Regions from separate parts of the Roseateles agri genome, predicted to be linked through region 3. Evidence: predicted binding sites of a transcription regulator. Region 3 holds the regulator's gene; each other region holds the start of a gene.
The links. Region 3 encodes HrcA, which represses chaperone genes, less so after heat shock. Its sites were predicted from a motif close to TTAGCACTCNNNNNNNNNGAGTGCTAA; they were not measured.
Positions count from the first base shown of each region.

Region 1: a site for HrcA is predicted at 1,339-1,365, ahead of SNE35_RS05595 (co-chaperone GroES). Genes of this name have one in related genera too.
Region 2: a site for HrcA is predicted at 2,081-2,107, ahead of rpoH (RNA polymerase sigma factor RpoH). Genes of this name have one in related genera too.

Region 1 is NZ_JAXCLA010000002.1:301,912-305,182, reverse strand. It holds gene groL (chaperonin GroEL) at 1-760, opposite strand, end outside; gene SNE35_RS05595 (co-chaperone GroES) at 944-1,234, opposite strand; gene SNE35_RS05590 (FTR1 family protein) at 1,422-2,174, opposite strand; gene SNE35_RS05585 (hypothetical protein) at 2,289-2,627, shown strand; gene SNE35_RS05580 (transcriptional repressor) at 2,631-3,068, opposite strand; gene SNE35_RS05575 (TonB-dependent receptor) at 3,126-3,271, opposite strand, start outside.
Region 2 is NZ_JAXCLA010000001.1:370,972-374,242, reverse strand. It holds gene cyoE (heme o synthase) at 1-447, shown strand, start outside; gene SNE35_RS01740 (SCO family protein) at 444-1,061, shown strand; gene rpoH (RNA polymerase sigma factor RpoH) at 1,105-2,025, opposite strand; gene SNE35_RS01730 (quinone oxidoreductase family protein) at 2,277-3,227, shown strand; gene SNE35_RS01725 (GNAT family N-acetyltransferase) at 3,246-3,271, opposite strand, start outside.
Region 3 is NZ_JAXCLA010000009.1:127,792-131,062, forward strand. It holds gene recN (DNA repair protein RecN) at 1-54, opposite strand, end outside; gene SNE35_RS25685 (NAD kinase) at 55-930, opposite strand; gene hrcA (heat-inducible transcriptional repressor HrcA) at 999-2,027, shown strand; tRNA gene SNE35_RS25695 (tRNA-Ile) at 2,078-2,154, shown strand; gene SNE35_RS25700 (hypothetical protein) at 2,271-2,819, shown strand; gene SNE35_RS25705 (hypothetical protein) at 2,845-3,271, opposite strand, start outside.

The sequences.
Region 1 (3,271 bases), on a different contig from region 3:
CTTCTTCGGCAATGATCAGCAGCGGACGGCCGGCCTTGGCCACGGCTTCCAGCGTGGGCAGCAGGTCACGGATGTTGCTGATCTTCTTGTCGTACAGCAGCACGAACGGGTTGTCGAGCAGAGCGGACTGCTTTTCCGGCGTGTTGATGAAGTACGGCGACAGGTAGCCGCGGTCGAACTGCATGCCTTCGACGACGTCCAGCTCGTTGTCCAGCGACTTGCCGTCTTCGACGGTGATGACGCCTTCCTTGCCGACCTTGTCCATCGCGTCGGCGATGATCTTGCCGATCGATTCGTCGCTGTTGGCGGAGATCGCGCCGACCTGGGCGATTTCCTTCGAGGTCGTCGTGGCCTTCGAAGCGGCCTTCAGCTGGGCGACCAGGGCCGTGACGGCCTTGTCGATACCGCGCTTCAGGTCCATCGGGTTCATGCCGGCGGCCACGTACTTCATGCCTTCGCGGACGATGGCTTGAGCCAGCACGGTCGCGGTGGTGGTGCCGTCACCGGCGTTGTCGCTGGTCTTGGAAGCGACTTCCTTGACCATCTGCGCGCCCATGTTCTGCAGCTTGTCCTTCAGCTCGACTTCCTTGGCCACGGACACGCCGTCCTTGGTCACCGTCGGGGCGCCGAACGAGCGCTCCAGCACCACGTTGCGGCCCTTGGGGCCCAGGGTCACCTTGACCGCGTTGGCCAGGATGTTCACGCCTTCGACCATGCGGGCACGGGCTTCGCCGCCGAAGATCACGTCTTTTGCTGCCATGTTCTTTTCTCCGAATTCAGTATGTGAGGTTGACCACGCTTTCCAGGCACGTCAGTGGTTGCCAAGGAAAGCGTAGCGAGCGGGTGCCAGGCAAGGCGGGCGGAGCGGAGGGACCGGAACGTACTTCTGTACGTGAGGATCCCGAGCACCGCACCAACGCCGCATGGCGCCCGCGCAGTAGCTTTACTTGGCGACCACTGCGAACAGGTCGTCTTCCTTCATGACCAGCAGCTCTTCGCCGTCGACCTTGACGGTCTGGCCCGAGTACTTGCCGAACAGCACGCGGTCACCGACGGCCACGTTCAGGGCGATGAAGGCGCCCTTGTCGTCACGCTTGCCCGGGCCGACGGCCAGGACTTCGCCCTGGTCCGGCTTCTCGGCGGCGGCGTCGGGGATGACGATGCCGGAGGCAGTCTTGGTTTCTTGTTCCAGACGCTTGACGATCACGCGGTCGTGCAGGGGACGCAGTTTCATGGATGGATCTCCTTGAGATTTCTCGGTGCCACAAGTGAAAAGCCTGCGGCGTCGCAGGCCTTCCCGGTATTCAAAGAGCCCGATTGGCTCGGGCTCCTGAGATATTAGCACTCGTGGGTGTTGAGTGCTAGCAGGCAAATTATAGGGGCGGCCGGTGACGGTTCAAGAGCCTTGCATCCACTGGGTATCAACGAATCGCCGACTCGCGCCACCACGCCCGGGCCACGGCGGCGCCGGGCAGCAGCATCAGCGTCATGCAGACGCCGACGTACCATCGCCCGCCTTCCAGGAAGGGCGTGGCGATGCTGCGGACCGCACTGCCTTGCGCGTCGTCGGCCGTCGCGATCGCGAGCCAACGACCCAAGCCACCCAGCAGCAGCTCGGTCGCCATCAAGGCAAGGATCAGGGTCGACAACTGGAATAGCAGCAGGAGATTCACGCGCGTGGCGATTTGGCGGTAGACCAGGGCCAGGCCCGCGGCGCAGCCGACACCCAGGGCTGCACCGGCCAGCGTCGCCGTGGTTCCGGCCACCGGCCAGGTGGCGTCGAGGAACAGGGACAACTCGACCGTTTCCCGACAGGCCGCGAATGCGGCGACGCCGATGATCGCCGCCGGCATGGCCGTGCGTTCGCCCCAGCGTTCAAGGGCGTCCTGGACCTTCGATTGCAGGCTTCGTACCGAAGACAGCATGCCGGTCGCCAGCATCAGGACCGTCGCGCCGATCGCGGCGGAGATCGCTGCGCGCGGCATCGCGTCCCACGACAGCTCGATCAGCCAGGTGGACAGCCCCACGCCGAGCAAGGCGCCGGAGATCATGCCCACGTGGACCTGCCGCAGCCGGTGCCGCTGATTCTCGTGACGGAGGTAGGCGCGCAGCCCCTCCGCGATCACCAGCAGTTCGGCGATCTCGCGAAGCGTCACCAGAAACGCATTGAACACGGCCTTTTCCTCGATTCACGATTGATGCAGAAACGATTCGCATTATCGACAAATTCAACCGGCGGGACGCGTGCGACACTCGCGCGGATTCGACGAGGACAGCTTGAGCCACGCATGAACGAGAAGGAAATTCAGGGTCTGATCGACCGGGCCATCGAGGATTTCAACGGCAACCTCAATGACCTGGGCAGCGCCATCGGCATGGTGATGCTGTCTCGTCGCTACGGCTGGCGCGTCGTGCTGCTGATCCACAGTCCGAACACCGTGCGCAAGTACCTGAAGATCCTCGGGCTCAAGAACCTGCGGGACGTGGCGCCCGAGGTCGGCGAACTGGCCCATCGCTCCAACGCATGGCGGCTGGTCGATGGCACGGCCAATTTCTGGAAGGTGGTTCGCGGCCAGATCAGCGGCGTGCGCAGCGCGCTGGTCGAGAAATCGGCGGACGAGCACTGAAGATCACCTCCGGCTGCGCCAGGCGGCACGGCACTCGGCGCGACAGCAGCAGCCGAACAAGGTGAGCGCGTGGCGGCGCAGCTCGAATCCGCGCATCGAGGCGATCTCGTTCCGGCGCCGCTCGATGGTCTCGTCGGCGAACTCTTCCACCGCGCCGCACATCAGGCAGACCATGTGATCGTGATGCCCGCGGTCGTCGAGTTCGTAGACGACTCTCGACCCTTTGAACTGATGCCGGGTGAGCAGGCCAACCTGCTCGAACTGCATCAGGATGCGGTGCACGGTGCTGAGGCCCAGGTCCGCATCCGGCTCGGACATCAGGTCCCGGAAAATCTCCTCCGCGCTCCAGTGGCGCTGGTGCGCCCGCTGGAAGAACCTGAGGATCCGGAGCCGGGCGCCCGTGACCCTCAGGCCGCTGGACCTGAACCGGGCTTCGAGAATTGAAGGCGGAGTCGCCTCAGACGACTCCGCCGATGCTTGCGACAACTCCTGCCGCGCTCAGTACTTGACGCTCATCATCACCTTGAACGCACGCGGCGAGCCCGGGGTGATGTTGTTGTCGCCGTTGGCGACGGCGTAGTACTTCTTGTCCGTCAGGTTCTCGACGTTCAGCTGAACCTTGTAGTTCGTGTTGATCGCATAGA
Region 2 (3,271 bases), on a different contig from region 3:
ATCGGCGGCGCCTCCGGCGCGATGCCGCCGGTGCTCGGCTGGGCCGCGGTGCGCGGTGATGTCGGCTTCGAGGCGCTGCTGCTGTGCCTGATCATCTTCCTGTGGACGCCGCCGCACTTCTGGGCGCTGGCGCTGTACCGCACCGAGGACTACCGCAAGTCCGGCCTGCCGATGCTGCCGGTGACCCACGGCGCCGACTACACCAAGCTGCAGATCGTGCTCTACACCTGGGTGCTGCTGGCCGCCACGCTGCTGCCCTTCCTGACCGGCATGAGCGGCTGGCTCTACCTGGTCAGCGCCGTGGTGCTGGGCCTGGCTTTCTGCGTCTACGCGATCCGCCTGTGGCGAAACTATTCAGACATGCTGGCGCGCAAGACTTTCTGGTTCTCGATCTGGTACCTGGCGCTGCTGTTCGCGGCGCTGCTGATCGACCACTACATCGCATGATGATCAAGAAACGACTCTTCCTGACCCTCGCGCTGAGCCTTGGACTTGGCCTGACCCTGGCCGCCTGCGACAAGTTCGGCGGCAGCTCGTCCGCCCCCACCTTCAAGGGCGTGGACCTGACCGGTGCCGAGTACGCCCGCACGCTGAGCCTGCCCGATGCCGACGGCCACATGCGCAGCCTCGCCGACTTCAAGGGCAAGGTCGTCGTGGTCTTCTTCGGCTACACGCAGTGCCCCGACGTCTGCCCGACGACGATGGCCGAGCTGTCCGAGGTCAAGCGCTCGCTGGGCGCCGACGGCGACAAGCTGCAGGGCGTGTTCGTCAGCATCGACCCCGAGCGCGACACGCCCGACCTGCTGAAGGCCTATGTGGCCAACTTCGACAAGAGCTTCGTCGCGCTGCGCGGCAGCGACGAGCAGACCAAGGCCGCAGCCAAGGAGTTCAAGGTCTATTACGCCAAGGTGCCCGGCAAGACCGAGGGCAGCTACACGATGGACCACACGGCCGCCAGCTTCATCTTCGATCCGCAGGGCCGGGTGCGTGTGTTCACCCGCTACGGCTCCGGCGCGCAGGCGCTGGCGGACGACGTCAAGACGCTGTTGAACGAGAAATGAAAAAAGCCCCGCTGAGCGGGGCTTCTGCTTTGCTGGCGACGCCTCAGGCCGGCGTCAGCGCCTTGCGCATCTTCTTCATCGCGGCCACCTCGATCTGGCGTATCCGCTCGGCGGAAACACCGTACTCGGCGGCCAGCTCGTGCAGCGTCATGCCGCCCGAGGAATCGTCGTTGACCTTCAGCCAGCGCTCTTCCACGATGCGGCGGCTGCGCGGATCCAGTGCATCGAGCGCACGCGTGATGCCGTCGCCGGCCAGCGCATCGCGGGCCTGGGCTTCCAGCACGCGGGTCGGTTCCTGCGTCTCGTCGGCCAGGTAGGCGATCGGGGCATAGCTCTCGCCGTCGTCGTCGGTCTGCGGCTCCAGGGCCACGTCGCCGCCGGACAGGCGCGTTTCCATCTCCAGCACTTCCTCGCGCTTGACGTTCAGCGTCGTCGCGACCTGCTCCAGCTGGGCCTCGGTGAGGCTCATCCGGTGCGTCTGGTCGTCAGCCACGCCTTCCTTCATGCTGTGCTTCATCGAGCGCAGGTTGAAGAACAGCTTGCGCTGGGCCTTGGTCGTCGCGACCTTGACCATGCGCCAGTTCTTCAGGATGTACTCGTGGATCTCGGCCTTGATCCAGTGCATCGCATAGCTGACCAGGCGCACGCCCTGGTCCGGGTCGAAGCGCTTGACGGCCTTCATCAGGCCGACGTTGCCTTCCTGGATCAGGTCGCCCTGCGGCAGGCCGTAGCCCAGGTATTGGCGGGAGATGGACACGACCAGACGCAGGTGCGAGAGCACCAGCCGACCGGCGGCTTCCAGGTCGCCGGATTCGCGCAGCTTGCGGGCCGAGGCGTTTTCTTCCTCGGCAGTCAGCAGCGGCAGGCGATTCACGGCCGAGATGTAGGCGTCCAGGTTACCGAGAGAGGGCACCAGCGCCCAGGGGTCGCGAACCGTCAGTGCAGCAGTAGAAGAAGTAGACATCGTCAGCTTCGCTTTCCTTGGCAAACCGAACCTTTTGGGTTCCACGGCGTTGATATTAGCACTCCGCCAAGATGAGTGCTAAACAAGAGGGGGTATCGCGGTGATAGCAAGAATTCATAGGGCTTCAGCGAAGAGTGTTTGCTAACTTTCACGCTAAACCGCCGATTTCTGCCGTCGGGATACGCCGGGGAACGGATGCTTGGCTGAGGCAAATCGGATGCCAGGGACTCGCCCGCCGTAGCATGCGGGCCATGAAAGCACTGACCTTCTCTGAATTCGGCGGTCCCGACGTCCTGCGCTGGACCGAACTGCCCGACCCGGTGCCCGGGCCCGGCCAGGCGCTGGTGCGCCTGCAGGCGATCGGCCTGAACTTCGCCGACGTCTACCGCCGCCAGGGGCGCTATCACCTGCGCGGCGCGCCGCCCTACATCGCCGGCTACGAGGGTGCGGGCGTCGTCGTCAGTGCGCCGCCCGGCAGCGGCTTCGCGCCCGGTGACCGGGTCGGCTTCGCCGATGCGCCTTTCGCCAACGCCGAACTGGCCGCGGTCGACTGCGAGCGCCTGATCCCGCTGCCCGCCACGATCAATGCGGAGACGGCCGCCGCGGCGCTGCTGCAGGGTCTCACCGCGCAGTTCCTCGCCAGCGACAGCCATCCGCTGGCGGCCGGCGAAACGGCGCTGGTGCACGCCGCGGCCGGCGGCGTCGGCGGCTTGCTGATGCAGTGGGGCGCGGCCCGCGGTGCGCGGATGATCGGCCTGACCTCCAGCGAAGCCAAGGCGGCGGTCTTGCGCGGGCAGGCGGCCGAGGTGCTCGTCAGCCCGCCCGGCGCCGCGCCGGACCTCACGGGACTGCCGCCGCTGGACGTGGTCTACGACTCCACCGGCATGACCGTGCTCGATTCGCTGACCCAGGTGCGTACGGGCGGCACGGTGGTCTTCTACGGCATGGCCGGCGGCACGCCGCCGCCGGTGCCGCCAAGCATCTTGATGGATGGCTCCAAGCGACTCGTCGGTGGCGACCTGTGGAATGTGCTCACCGGTGCCGAGGAGCGCCGGCGCCGTGCGGCCGAGCTGTTCGGCTTGATCGAGTCCGGCCGCTTGCGCGTGCCGGTGGCCGCGCGCTTCCCGCTGTCGGAAGGTGCTGCCGCGCATGCGCTGATCGAGGCGCGCGGCACCGTCGGCAAGATCCTGCTGATCGCCTGATGACGCTGAAATAACTCGTTAGCTCGACGCCAGTTCCAGCCGCT
Region 3 (3,271 bases):
CAGCTCCAGCTCGGGGACGATGACGAAGTCTTTCAAATTCAATCGCCGCAGCATTCAGCTCACTCCCTCGTACCAGCGCAGCTTGCGGCGCAGCGTGGCGTAGTAACTCCATCCCTCCGGGTGCAAGAAGCACACTCGGTGCGCCGAGCGGCGCACGGTGATCAGGTCACCATGCAGCAGGCTGGCGAGGCTCTGCATGTCGAAATTGACGCTGGCATCGCGCCCGGCCACGATCTCCAGCCGCACCTCGCCGAGGTCGGGCAGCACGATCGGCCGGTTGGACAGCGTGTGCGAGGCGATCGGCACCAGCAGCCAGCCGGCGATGCTCGGGTGCAGGATTGGGCCGCCGGCCGAGAGCGCGTAGGCGGTCGAGCCGGTCGGCGAGGCGACGATCACGCCGTCCGCCCGCAGATTCGCCATGAACTCGCCGGCCACGTCCACGCGCAGTTCGACCATGCCGGCGGTGGCGCCGCGGCTGACGACGACGTCGTTCATCGCCAGTCCCTCGAAGATGTTCTCGCCGTCGCGCCAGACGGCGCCCTCCAGCATCGCGCGGTGCTCCACCTCGTAGTTGCCGGCCAGGATCGGCGCCAGCGCGTCGCGGAAATGCTCGATCGAGATGTCGGTGACGAAGCCCAGGCGGCCCTGGTTGATGCCCACCAGCGGCGTGCCGTAGCGCGCCATCTCGCGCGCGAAGCCCAGCATCGTGCCGTCGCCGCCGACCACGATGGCCACGTCGCACTGGCTGCCGAGTTCGTCGGTGGTCAGCGCCTCGAAGCCGGTCATGCCGGTGTTCAGCGCCGTCTCGCGCTCCAGCGAAACCTCCAGGCCCAGGCCCATCACGAAGTCGGCGATTTCATCCAGAATCGGGCGGATCCCCTGAGCCTGGTGCTTGCCGACGATTGCCACATGTTGAAAGCGCTTGGCCATGCGAAGAATTACACCACAGCGATATGGCGGCTCCGGGTGGGGCTGGGCCGCCAACTACAATGAAAACCATGCTGGACGAGCGCTCCAAATCACTGCTGAAGACCCTGGTCGAACGCTATATCGCGGACGGCCAGCCGGTGGGGTCGCGCACGCTCTCCAAAGCCTCGGGCCTTGAGCTGAGCCCGGCCACCATCCGCAACGTGATGGCCGACCTGGAAGAGCTGGGCCTGATCGCCAGCCCCCACACCAGCGCCGGCCGCATCCCCACCGCGCGCGGCTACCGCCTCTTCGTCGACACGATGCTGACGGCCAAGCCGGGCAGCATCGTCGGCGCCGATGCACGGCCGCTGGAAACGTCGACGCTTCAGCCCGACCAGCCACAGCGCGTGATCGCCAGCGCCGCGCACCTGCTGTCCAACCTGTCGAGCTTCGTCGGCGTCGTCACCGCGCCGCGCAAGCCCAGCGTCTTCCACCACATCGAGTTCCTGCGCCTGGGCGACCGGCGCGTGCTGGTCATCATGGTGGCGCCCGACGGCGACGTGCAGAACCGCGTGATCTTCACCGCCAAGGATTTCAGCCAGAGCGAACTTGCCGAGGCCAGCAACCGGCTCAATGCCAGCTACGCCGGCCTGACGCTGGAAGCGGTGCGCGAACGGCTGAAGAGCGAGGTCGACGTGCTGCGCAGCGAGATCGCCACGCTGATGAACGCGGCCGTGCAGGCCGGCACCGAGGCGATGGTCGACGAGCAGGACCGCGTCGTCATCTCCGGCGAACGCAACCTGCTGACCGTGCAGGACTTCAGCAACGACATGGGCAGCCTGCGCCGCCTCTTCGACATGTTCGAGCAGAAGACGCAGCTGATGCGCCTGCTCGACGTCTCCAGCCGCGCCGAGGGCGTGCGCATCTACATCGGCGGCGAGAGCCAGGTCGTGCCCTTCGAGGAACTGTCCGTCGTCTCCGCCCCCTACGAGGTCGACGGCCAGATCGTCGGCACCCTCGGCGTCATCGGCCCCACCCGCATGGCCTACGACCGCATGATCCAGATCGTTGACATCACGTCGAGGATGGTGAGCCAGGCGCTGTCGGGACAGAAGTAGCCGGGTCGCCCCGGCGATAGCGGCTATAGAATCGCCGCCTTCCTCCCCGGGGGCCGTTAGCTCAGTTGGTTAGAGCAGAGGACTCATAATCCTTTGGTCGCAGGTTCAAGCCCTGCACGGCCTACCATTTTTCTCCTATGAAGACCGTATCGCGGCGGCTTTGACTGCCTGAATGTTCGCAGTCATGGCCCCCAGGTGGCCCCCTCAAGATCCCGCTTAGTCCCGGGTGCTACGCTTGGGGTCATGGCCAACAAGAAATCCGAGGCGGCGCCTCTCGCGACCCTCGCGATGCCCGCCAATTCGATCGCGCAGGAGCTGGGCATCCGCACCGGCGAACTCTTGCTGACTCCGGCGCAGGTCGCGGAGATGCTTCAGACCAACACCGATCAGCTCTCGACGATGCGGGAGGTGGGCGATGGCCCTCCGTTCACCAAGCTCGGCGACGGGAAGAAGGCTCCGGTCCGCTATCACCTGGGCAAGCTGCGAGATTGGATCGAGGGGCATACGTTCCAGAACACGTCGATGCTCAACGTGTCGCGTTTCCATTCCCTCGCTGACTTTTTGGGCAAGGGGACGATCATGGACAGCTATGCCGCGGCGATCGACGCCGACGGCGACGCCTTCGAGTTCTGGGAGTCCGTGGACAGCCAGCGGGACATCGTCGAGGTCCGCTGGATGCGCATGCACGACATGCTAGAGGCCTTCCGCATGCAAGCCAATCGCCGGTTCGCGGAAGCCGAGGCCAAAGAGATTGGCGAGAAGGGGCCGCGCGGCTACACGGAGACGATCTGAGCCATGGACGCGCCCGAAGGCTCGCCTAAATAGGGCCGCCTGGCTTGTCCCACGTCGTCCGCTTGGCTGCGCCTCGCGTCTTGGCGGTTCTTACGGCTGCGCCAACCTCGATGCTTTCGCCGAGCGAGGTCGCGCGTGACGCTGCGTCAGCGAGGCGCGTGGAGAACTCCCGAAGATTGAGCTGCTCGATGTCGTCGTTGAGCCGGCCCGTCGCGATGGCTTCGGCCATGTCCAAGGGGCGGCCGTCGGCTTGAATGCAGAAGGGCCAAGTCTCGGCGACTGAAGCCTGAGACAGCCAGGAGCGAAAGCCGCGCAGCGCAGGATCCGCCGACAGCGGAGCTCCGCGTTTCAAAAAGCTCCTGTCCACCGTGGCATATCGCCGCCCCAGGTAGTCCACAACGTCGCTGGCGACGTAATGGACTTCGCGCTCATCGCTATGCGCGGGGATGTAG